2 regions of the Acuticoccus sp. I52.16.1 genome follow, and region 2 is predicted to be linked to the other one. Evidence: riboswitches for the same ligand, from Rfam matches in the RefSeq annotation. Region 2 holds a riboswitch; the other holds the start of a gene.

Region 1 (4,408 bases), 2.0 Mb from region 2:
CCGGCGGGCACGTCGACGAACAGGTCGTCGATCGCGCCGACGCCGATCTTCTTCAGCATCAGCGCCCGGTCGTCAGCCGTCAGCGGATGGTAACGCATCGTTACTCCTCAGAGGTCATGAGTTGCACCGCACGCGAGATGCGGTCCAGGTTGTGGAATTCGACCAGCTCGACGATCTGCAAGTCGCGAACGGTCAGAAACATGGCGGTCCGAATGGCGACCTTCACACCCGTCGCCCGCTCGATCCCGTAGGCCGTGGTGCTCGCGGCGACGTTGTCCCCGTCGGTGACCACCGCCGAGAGATCCTCCCGCTCGTCGATGGCCCAGGTCTCGTCCACGCGTGCGAACCACAGGCGCACCCCGGCGTGCCCCTCGTAGATGCCGCAGCTGGGGTCCTGCGCCCCGCGAGTGTGCACCTCGACCCGCACGTCCGGCGCGACGTAGGTCAGCGCCTTGTCGTAGTCCCGCTCCCGGTAGGCGGTGAAGCAGGCGAAGAATACGTTGCTGGGAGACACGATCCGTCCACTCATCGGACCATGCGCTCCAGCGGGTCGTAGCGGGCGAGCGGGGGCTCGCCGAAGGCGATCGTCGGCAGACTGTCGGGTTTGAAACGCACGCCGACGAGTTCGTCCGGGGCGAAGAAGCGCCGCTCGGTGACGATCGCATCCGGATCGCGCCAGGCGGGGTCGATGCTCCCGCCGGTCACCCGCGCACGGAAGAACAGCTCCACCTGGTGGAAGCCCGTCTGCGGATTGTGGAACTCGTTGACGAGGGCGAGCCCGCCGACCTCGACGGTGAGGCCGGTCTCCTCGTGGACCTCGCGCCTCAGGTTGGTGGTGAGGTCGGTCCCCGCCTCGACGCCGCCGCCGGGGGCGCACCAGAGGTCGCTCTGCCCGTCGGGATACGCGTTGACGAGGAGGAGGCGGCCCTCCTCGACGACGAGCGCGCGGACGGCGAGGCGGGGTGAACTCACGATATCGTCTTCAGATACTCGTCGTAGCCGGCCTGATCCATGAGGTCGGAGAGGTCCACGCCCTCGGCCTTGAACTTCACGAACCAGCCGTCCGACTCCGGTGCCTCGTTGACGAGCTCGGGCTTCTCGTCGAGCGCGGCGTTGACCTCGACGACCTCGCCGTCGACCGGGGCGTAGACGTCGGACGCGGCCTTGACGCTTTCGACCACGGCGAAGGCGTCGCCCTTGGCCAGCGTCTTGCCGACGTCGGGCAGCTCGACGAAAGTGATGTCGCCGAGTTGCTCCTGGGCGTGGTCGGAGATGCCCACGGTGAGGACACCGTCGGTGTCTTCGATCCACTCGTGGTCCTTGGTGAAGCGCTTCATCTTACGTCTTTCGTTTGGCTCGCGATGGCACGAAGGGGAGCGGGGCGACGGTCACCGGGACCGACTTCCCGCGCACGATTGCGGCAAGCTCCGTGCCGATTTCGGCGTGCTGGCCGGCGACGAAGCCCATGGCGATCGGTGCGCCCACGGTGGGGCCGACGCCGCCCGAGGTGACGAGGCCGACGTCCCGGCCGTCGAGCTGCAGCACGGCGCCCGCGCGAGCCGGCACGCGGCCGCCGACGGCAAGACCCACGCGCTTGCGGTTCGGTCCGTCCGCCAGCTCGGCCAGGATGCGCTCTTGGCCGAGAAAGCCGCCCTCCTCGCGCCGCCGCTTGGGCATGACGAAGCCGAGGTCGGCCTCCACCGGGCTGATCTCCTCCGACAGGTCCTGCCCGTAGAGGCACAGCCCCGCCTCCAGGCGCAGCGTGTCGCGCGCGCCGAGGCCGACCGGCGCCACGCGCGCGTCCTCGCAAAGCGTCGTCCAGGCGGTGGCGGCGACCGCGTTCGGCACGGAGATCTCGAACCCGTCCTCGCCGGTATAGCCGCAGCGCGAGATCATCGCGTCGGCGCCGAAGGCGGTGCCGTAGGCGGCGGTCATGAAGGTGAGCGCGGACAGGTCGACGTCGACGTGCGGCGCCAGCGCCGCCTCCGCCGCGGGGCCCTGGATGGCGATCAGCGCGCGGTCCAGCGGGGTGACGGTGACCTTGGCGTCGGCGTGGGCGGCGAAGTGGGTGGCGACCGCCTCACGCCGCGCGCCGTTGACGACGACGCGCAGGTGGTCGCCCATGTTGGTGATGATGAGATCGTCGACCACGCCGCCGGCCTCGTTGGTGAGCACGCTGTAGCGCGCGGCTCCCTCCTTCAGCCCGGTGATGTTGGACGGGGTCAGGCGCTCCAGCCACGCGGCGGCCGCGCCCGGCTCGCTCTCGTCGAGGCGGAGCTGGCCCATGTGGGACACGTCGAACAGGCCAGCACCCTCGCGGCAGGCGGTATGCTCGGCCATGATTCCGCTATATTGCAGCGGCATCAGGTAACCCGCGAACGGGACCATGCGGGCGCCGGCCGCCTTGTGGACCTCCACCAGCGGGGTGTGCTTCAGCGCATCGGTCGGAACTTCGGCCAAACCATTCTCCTAGCCCATGACAAAGGTCGCCCGGCGATTGCCGAACTCTCGAGCCCTTCTGTCATGGCACCTGAGAGATTTCCCGCCGGGCCTCGCGGCCGAGACGGCTACTCCTTCGGTGGACGGCTGCCGCCGCCGCTTTCCAGAATGTCTTTGACGCGCGGTCCTTTTGCCTGAGAGTTTCCGGGCCGTTGCTCCTTCGGCGCCGCAACCGTTCGTCGGGTTGCGGTCTCTCCCGCGCGCTGTGCCAACAATGATTGCCCGGGCGCGAAAGTCAAGGTGAGCGCCCCTGTCACCCCCGACCAAGGTGGTGACGCACGCCCGCCGCTACTGCGCGGCGAGCGAGGCCGCTTCGGTGTCGGCGCCCAACAACCGGCGACGTGCGGCGGCGTATTCACGGGCCAGACGGTCGACCAGCGCGGCGGCCGGCAGGACCGCGTCGACCGCGCCGATCCCCTGCCCCGAACCCCAGATCTGCGACCACGACTTGGGCTTGGACGAGCCGGAGCCGAAGTTCATCGCCGACGGATCGCTGGTGGGCAGGTTGTCCGGATCCATCCCGGCGGCCGCCACGGACGGCTTCAGATAATTGCCCCAGACGCCGGTGAAGAGATCCGAATAGACGATGTCGTCCGCCCCGCCGGCGACGATCATCGCCTTGTAGGCCTCGACCGCGTTGGCCTCTTCGGTGGCAATGAAGGCCGAGCCGATGTAGGCCGCGTCCGCGCCCATTGCCTCGGCCGACAAGACGGCGTCGCCGCGGGCGATCGCGCCCGAGAGCACCAGCGGCCCGTCGAACCACCGGCGGATCTCCTGGACGAGCGCGAACGGCGAGAGCGTGCCGGCATGCCCGCCTGCGCCGGCGGCGACGGCGACGAGACCGTCCGCCCCCTTCTCGATCGCCTTCCTGGCGAAGCGGTCGTTGATGACGTCGTGCAGCACGCTGGCGCCGACCGAGTGCGCCGCCTCGTTCACCTCCACCCGCGCACCGAGCGAGGTGATCCACACCGGCACTTTCCACTTCACGCAGATCTCGATGTCGCGCTCCAGGCGCTTGTTGGTGCGGTGGACGATCTGGTTGACCGCGAAGGGCGCCGCCGGCCGGTCGGGATTGGCCTGGTTGTAGCGATCCAGCTCCTCGGTGATGCGCTTCAGCCAGGCCTCCAGCATGATCGGCTCGCCGTCCGTCTCGCGCGCATTGAGCGCGGGGAAGGAGCCGATGATGCCGGCCTTGCACTGTGCCAGCACGAGGTCCGGATTGGAGATGATGAAGAGCGGCGACCCCACGACGGGGATCCGCAGCGACTTGATCGTTTCGCGCAATGACACGGGCGTCTCGCTCCTGTTTTCCCCGATACTCGACCGTTCCAGGCTCCGGGACAAGACCCGTGCCGTAGCACTTATCCGGCGGTCACCCTCTTCAGGCGTCGAACTCGAACCGCCCGTTGGTCAGGACGGTCACCTCGCGTGCCGGCACCCGGGCGGTGTAGTTCGCCACCCCCGGCGCCACGACCCACATATCGACCGCGATCGCCTCGCCGGGGAAGACCGGCGAGGAGAAGCGGCCGTCCTGTCCGCGCACGCGCGCCGGGTCGTTGTCGCACAGGGTCAGAAGCAGCGCGCGGCAGGCGATGCCGAAGGTCGCCATGCCGTGCAGGATGGGCCGGTCGAAGCCGGAGCGGCGAGCGCTGGCGGGGTCCGAGTGGAGCGGGTTGTAGTCGCCAGACAGGCGGTAGATCAGCGCCTGCCCCGGCTGCGTGGCGATCGTCACCGTGCGGTCCGGCGCGCGCTCCGGCATCTGCGCCGCGGCGAGCGGCGCCGTCGTCTGCGCCCGGCCGAAGCCCCCTTGCCCGCGCGCGAACGCCGACTGACGCACCGTGGCGTAGGGCGCGCCCGTCGCCGCGTCGACGATGGTCCGCTCGGTGACGATGAGCCCGCCTCTGCCCTT
Region 2 (4,408 bases):
ACGTCGATCGCGTACGGCGCGCCCACCTGCGGGTCTCCGGCGCCCTCGGGCGACGAGGTACCGGCGTTGTCGGTCTCGTAGATCGGCTTCCACCCCTTCGCGTCCGCCTCCGCCCGCGGGACGAGCTGGTTGTGGTTCGGCACGTCGTTGTAGTTGGCGATGATGAGGCCCTTCTCCGGGTCGAAGGCGATCGAGCCCCAGTCGTTGCCGCCATTGTAGCCGGGGTACTGAATCCACGGCTTGTCGGCCGAGGGCGGGGTGTAGAAGCCCTCGTAGTTCGACAGGCGGAACTGGATCCGGCACCAGAGCTGGTCGATCGGCGAGAAGCCCCACATGTCCTTCTCTTCCAGCGGGTCCTTGCGCAGCGTGTGCCACTCGGATGTCGGCTGCGTCTGGGACAGAGTGTCCGGCTCCAGCTCGCCGGTGGACGGCACGGCGATCTCGCCGACCGGGGTCAGCGGCTCGCCCGTCTCGCGGTTCAGGATATAGATGTCGCCCTGCTTGGAGGGCAGGATCACCGCCGGCACCGTGTCACCACCTTCGCCGGGGTAGTCGATCAGCGTCACCTGGCTGCCGAGGTCGTAGTCCCACACGTCCTTGTGCACGGTCTGGAAGGACCACGCCGGCTCGCCGGTGGTCACGTCGATCGCGACGAGCGAGGTGGACCACTTGTTCTCCGCTTCGGAGCGGTTGGAGGCCCAGTAGTCGACCGCCGAGTTACCGAGCGGCAGATATACGAGCCCGAGCGCTTCGTCCGCCGTCGCGGTGGTCCACATGTTGGGCGTGCCGCGGGTGTAGGTCTCGCCCTCGGGCGGGCCGTCCTTCATCTCCTCGGGCGCGGCGAGGTCCCAGGCCCAGGCGAGTTCGCCCGTCACCGCATCGTAGCCGCGGATGACGCCGGACGGGGCGTCCTCGGCCTGCCCGTCCTTCACCTGCGCGCCGGTGACGGCGATGCCGCGCACGATGGCCGGCGGGGCGGTCACGGCGTACCAGCCGGGCACCTTGTCGCCAATGCCGTCCCACAGGTCGACCTGGCCGTTCTCTCCGAAATCGGCGCACAGCTCGCCGGTCGCGCTGTCGACGGCGATCAGGCGGGCGTCGAGCGTGCCTTCGACGACGCGCGTCTTGCAGGGCGCATCCTCCGGCAGCTCCGGCGCGGTGTAGACGGCGACGCCGCGGCAGCTGGCACCATAGGGGATCGCCTCGTTCGCCACCTCGGGGTCGTAGCGCCAGTTCTCTTCGCCGGTGGCGGCGTCGATCGAGATGAGGATGTTCTTCGCCGAGCACATCAAGAGGGCGTCGCCGACCTTCACCGGCGTGTTCTCGGGCGAATATTTGTCGGACGCCGAGCCCTCCGGCAGGTCGCCGGTGTGGAACACCCAGGCGCGCTCCAGATCGCCGACGTTCTCCGGCGTGATCTGTCCGAGCGGCGAGTAGCGCTGCGCATTCGGCCCGCCGCCCCAGAACGGCCAGTCGGCGCCGGCTTCGGGCTGCGGCTGCGGCTCGCGCGCGGTGGTTTGGGTGGCGACCGGCGCGGCCTCGGTCGGGGCGGCAGCGGCATCGTCGGGCGCGGCATCGCGGGGCGCCGCCTCGGTCTGAGCCGGGGTGGACTGCGGCGTCGACGGCTGCACGGTCGCGGCGGGCTCGGTGGTGTCCTGCGCGAGGGCAGGGGCGGTGAGGGCGCTCGTCACCAACAGCGTTGCGGCGAGCCGGGCGGACATGGAAATGTGCATCACAGAGCACCTTCGCGCGTGCGGCGGCCGAGGAGCGGCAGGAAGAGAAGCAGGATGACGAGGAGCACCGTCGGTGCGACCAGGCGCGGCACCTGCGCCCACCAGTCGGTCCCCACCTCCCAGAAGGCCCAGGCGACGGTGCCGGCCCAGACGAGCAGGTAGAGCCAGATGGCGGCCATGCTGCGCTGCGCCAGGAGGATGGCGACGATGATCAGGCCGAGCCCGGCGATGCCGTAATACCAGCTGCCGCCCAGCGTGATGAGCCAGGCGCCGAGGCCGGCGAGCGGCAGGCCGAGCAAGGCGACGAAGACGGCGAGGATACTCGTCGCCCAGTGGCCGCGGTGCGGCGGAGAATGCGGTTGGGATGCGTGCGCCACGGAGAACCCCTTCGTGCGTGGATCGGGATGGCGGTCGGTGCTGGGGGGTCGGGGTAGGTCCTGGCCCCGCGGCCGAGACGCCGTGGGTCTAACGGGCCAACGCGGTCGGCGCGCAATCGTTCACTCGTAGATGAATTACAAGGACGAAATTCCGGGGCACGGCCCGCGCTGCGCCCCGGTCCGCCGTCGTCGTCACGGACCATGCGGCGCCTGGGCCGTCGCCACGGAAAGGCCGGGCCTGTCCCGTCGGGGCGCGTTGCGCAAATTTGCGGCAAGTCAAGTTTTCGGTTGCGCGAGATCTTGCGAAATTCGCCGAAATGGCCTACCTCAGCAGTATTCAGACGGCACCGGGAGAAGAGGGGGTCCGCCCCCTCGCCGAAGGAGCAACCGCCCCGGAAACTCTCAGGTCCCAGGACCGGTGTCGTCTCAACACTCCGGAAAGCGGCCCGCACACCGGGTCCACCGTAGGAGAAAGCCCGCCACCGGTGGGCGAAGCTCTCAGGTTCCAAGCACGGAGGGGGCAACGCGGCAGACGCCGCCCGTGCGTGGAGCTATCTCGATGACCCATGTCGCCATCATCGGCGCCGGTGTGACCGGCTTGACCACCGCCTATGCCCTCCTCGACCGCGGGTTCGAGGTCACCGTCTTCGACCGCAACCGCTACGCCGCGATGGAGACGAGCTTCGCCAACGGCGGCCAGCTCTCCGCCTCCAACGCCGAGACGTGGACCCAGTGGGGCACGGTCCTCAAGGGCCTGAAGTGGATGCTGCAGGCCGATGCGCCGCTGCTGGTCAACCCGCGCCCTACCCTCCACAAGATGCAGTGGATGGCCAAGTTCCTCGCCAACATCCCGAACTATCGTGCCAACACGGTCGAGACCGTGCGCCTCGCCATCGCCGCCCGCGCCGTCCTCTACGAGATGGCCGAGCGCGAAGGCATCGACTTCGACCTCGAGCATCGCGGCATCCTGCACTTCTACTCCACCATGAAGGACATGCAGCACGCCCGTGAGGTGAACGGCCTCCTCGCCGAGGGCGGCCTCGAGCGGCGCGAGCTGTCGCCGGCCGAGGTCCGCGCCGTCGAGCCGGCCCTGCGCGGCGATTTCGCCGGCGGCTTCTTCACCGAGAGCGATGCGTCGGGCGACATCCACAAGTTCACCATGGGCCTCGCCCGCGCCTGCGTGCGCCGCGGCGCGACCCTGCGCATGGGCACCACGGTCGACACCGTCGCCGCCGTCGAGGGCGGCGTGCGCATCGCCGCCGACGGGATCGAGGAACGCTTCGACGGCGTGGTCGTCGCCGCCGGCGTCAAGAGCCGCGACGTCGCCCGTCAGCTCGGCGACACGGTCGATATCTACCCGGTGAAGGGTTACTCGATCACGGTGGAGCTGAAGGACGAGCTGTCCCGCGCCGCCGCGCCCTGGGTGAGCCTGCTGGACGACCGCGCCAAGATCGTGTCGAGCCGCCTGGGCGAGGATCGCCTGCGCATCGCCGGCACCGCCGAGTTCAACGGCGCCAACCTCGACATTCGCGCCGACCGCATCCGTCCGCTGGTCGCGTGGGCGGAGAAGTACTTCCCCGCGCTCTCCACCGAGCATGCGGTGCCGTGGGCGGGCCTGCGGCCGATGATGCCCTCGATGCTGCCCCGTGTCGGCCGTGGCAAGCACGCCGGCGTCTTCTACAACACCGGCCACGGCCACCTGGGCTGGACCCTGTCCGCCGCCACGGCCGAGCTGGTCGCCGACCGTGTGGAGGACGAACTGGCGCCGCAGCGCCCGGTGGTGCGGCCCGCCTTCGCGCTCGCCGCCTGATCCCGCGCCGCTTCGTTCTGCGAGACGTGCCCGGCCGGCCTACATCGCCGCGCCGGGCGCTGGACCGAGGCTGCCGAACAGAGCGACCTCGCCGTCCAGCCGCACACAGGTGAGGTTGTTGGTGTAGAAGGCGCCGGTGTCGATGCACAGGCGCCCCTCGCTCTCGATCGGTTTCACGTCCGCGTAGTGGCCGTGGACCACCAGCTTGTCGGCCCGCCATGTCGCGCCCGGATGCTCGGGATCGCCCCACAACATCACCGCCTCGTCCTGCAATTCCAGGTCCACCCCGGGCTCCAGATCGGCGTGGACGAAGACGACGTCGCCGGAGGTGTGGTAGTTGACGAGCTTGTCGCGCAGGAGCGCGACGTGCGGCCCCATCGCCTCCGCGAGGTCGGCCGCCAGCGCGGTCAGCTCCTCCGGTCCCGGCCTTCGCGGTGCGGCCAGCCCGTAGGACGCGAGCGTCTGAATCCCGCCGAACTGCAGCCAGT

Evidence for each region. A riboswitch is a leader RNA that binds a small molecule or an ion and turns the genes downstream of it on or off. The one in region 2 is predicted to bind glycine.
Region 1: linked by a shared signal. The riboswitch ahead of gcvT (glycine cleavage system aminomethyltransferase GcvT) and the one ahead of MRB58_RS09790 (D-amino acid dehydrogenase) in region 2 are both predicted to bind glycine.

The regions. Positions count from the first base shown of each region.
Region 1 is NZ_CP094828.1:159,671-164,078, forward strand. It holds gene gcvPA (aminomethyl-transferring glycine dehydrogenase subunit GcvPA) at 1-98, opposite strand, end outside; gene MRB58_RS00725 (nuclear transport factor 2 family protein) at 101-529, opposite strand; gene MRB58_RS00730 (NUDIX hydrolase) at 526-972, opposite strand; gene gcvH (glycine cleavage system protein GcvH) at 969-1,337, opposite strand; gene gcvT (glycine cleavage system aminomethyltransferase GcvT) at 1,339-2,460, opposite strand; glycine riboswitch at 2,515-2,610, opposite strand; glycine riboswitch at 2,612-2,708, opposite strand; gene MRB58_RS00745 (nitronate monooxygenase family protein) at 2,788-3,789, opposite strand; gene MRB58_RS00750 (MaoC/PaaZ C-terminal domain-containing protein) at 3,881-4,408, opposite strand, start outside.
Region 2 is NZ_CP094828.1:2,172,566-2,176,973, reverse strand. It holds gene MRB58_RS09800 (pyrroloquinoline quinone-dependent dehydrogenase) at 1-1,733, opposite strand, end outside; gene MRB58_RS09795 (hypothetical protein) at 1,733-2,110, opposite strand; glycine riboswitch at 2,449-2,538, shown strand; gene MRB58_RS09790 (D-amino acid dehydrogenase) at 2,670-3,920, shown strand; gene MRB58_RS09785 (metallophosphoesterase family protein) at 3,960-4,408, opposite strand, start outside.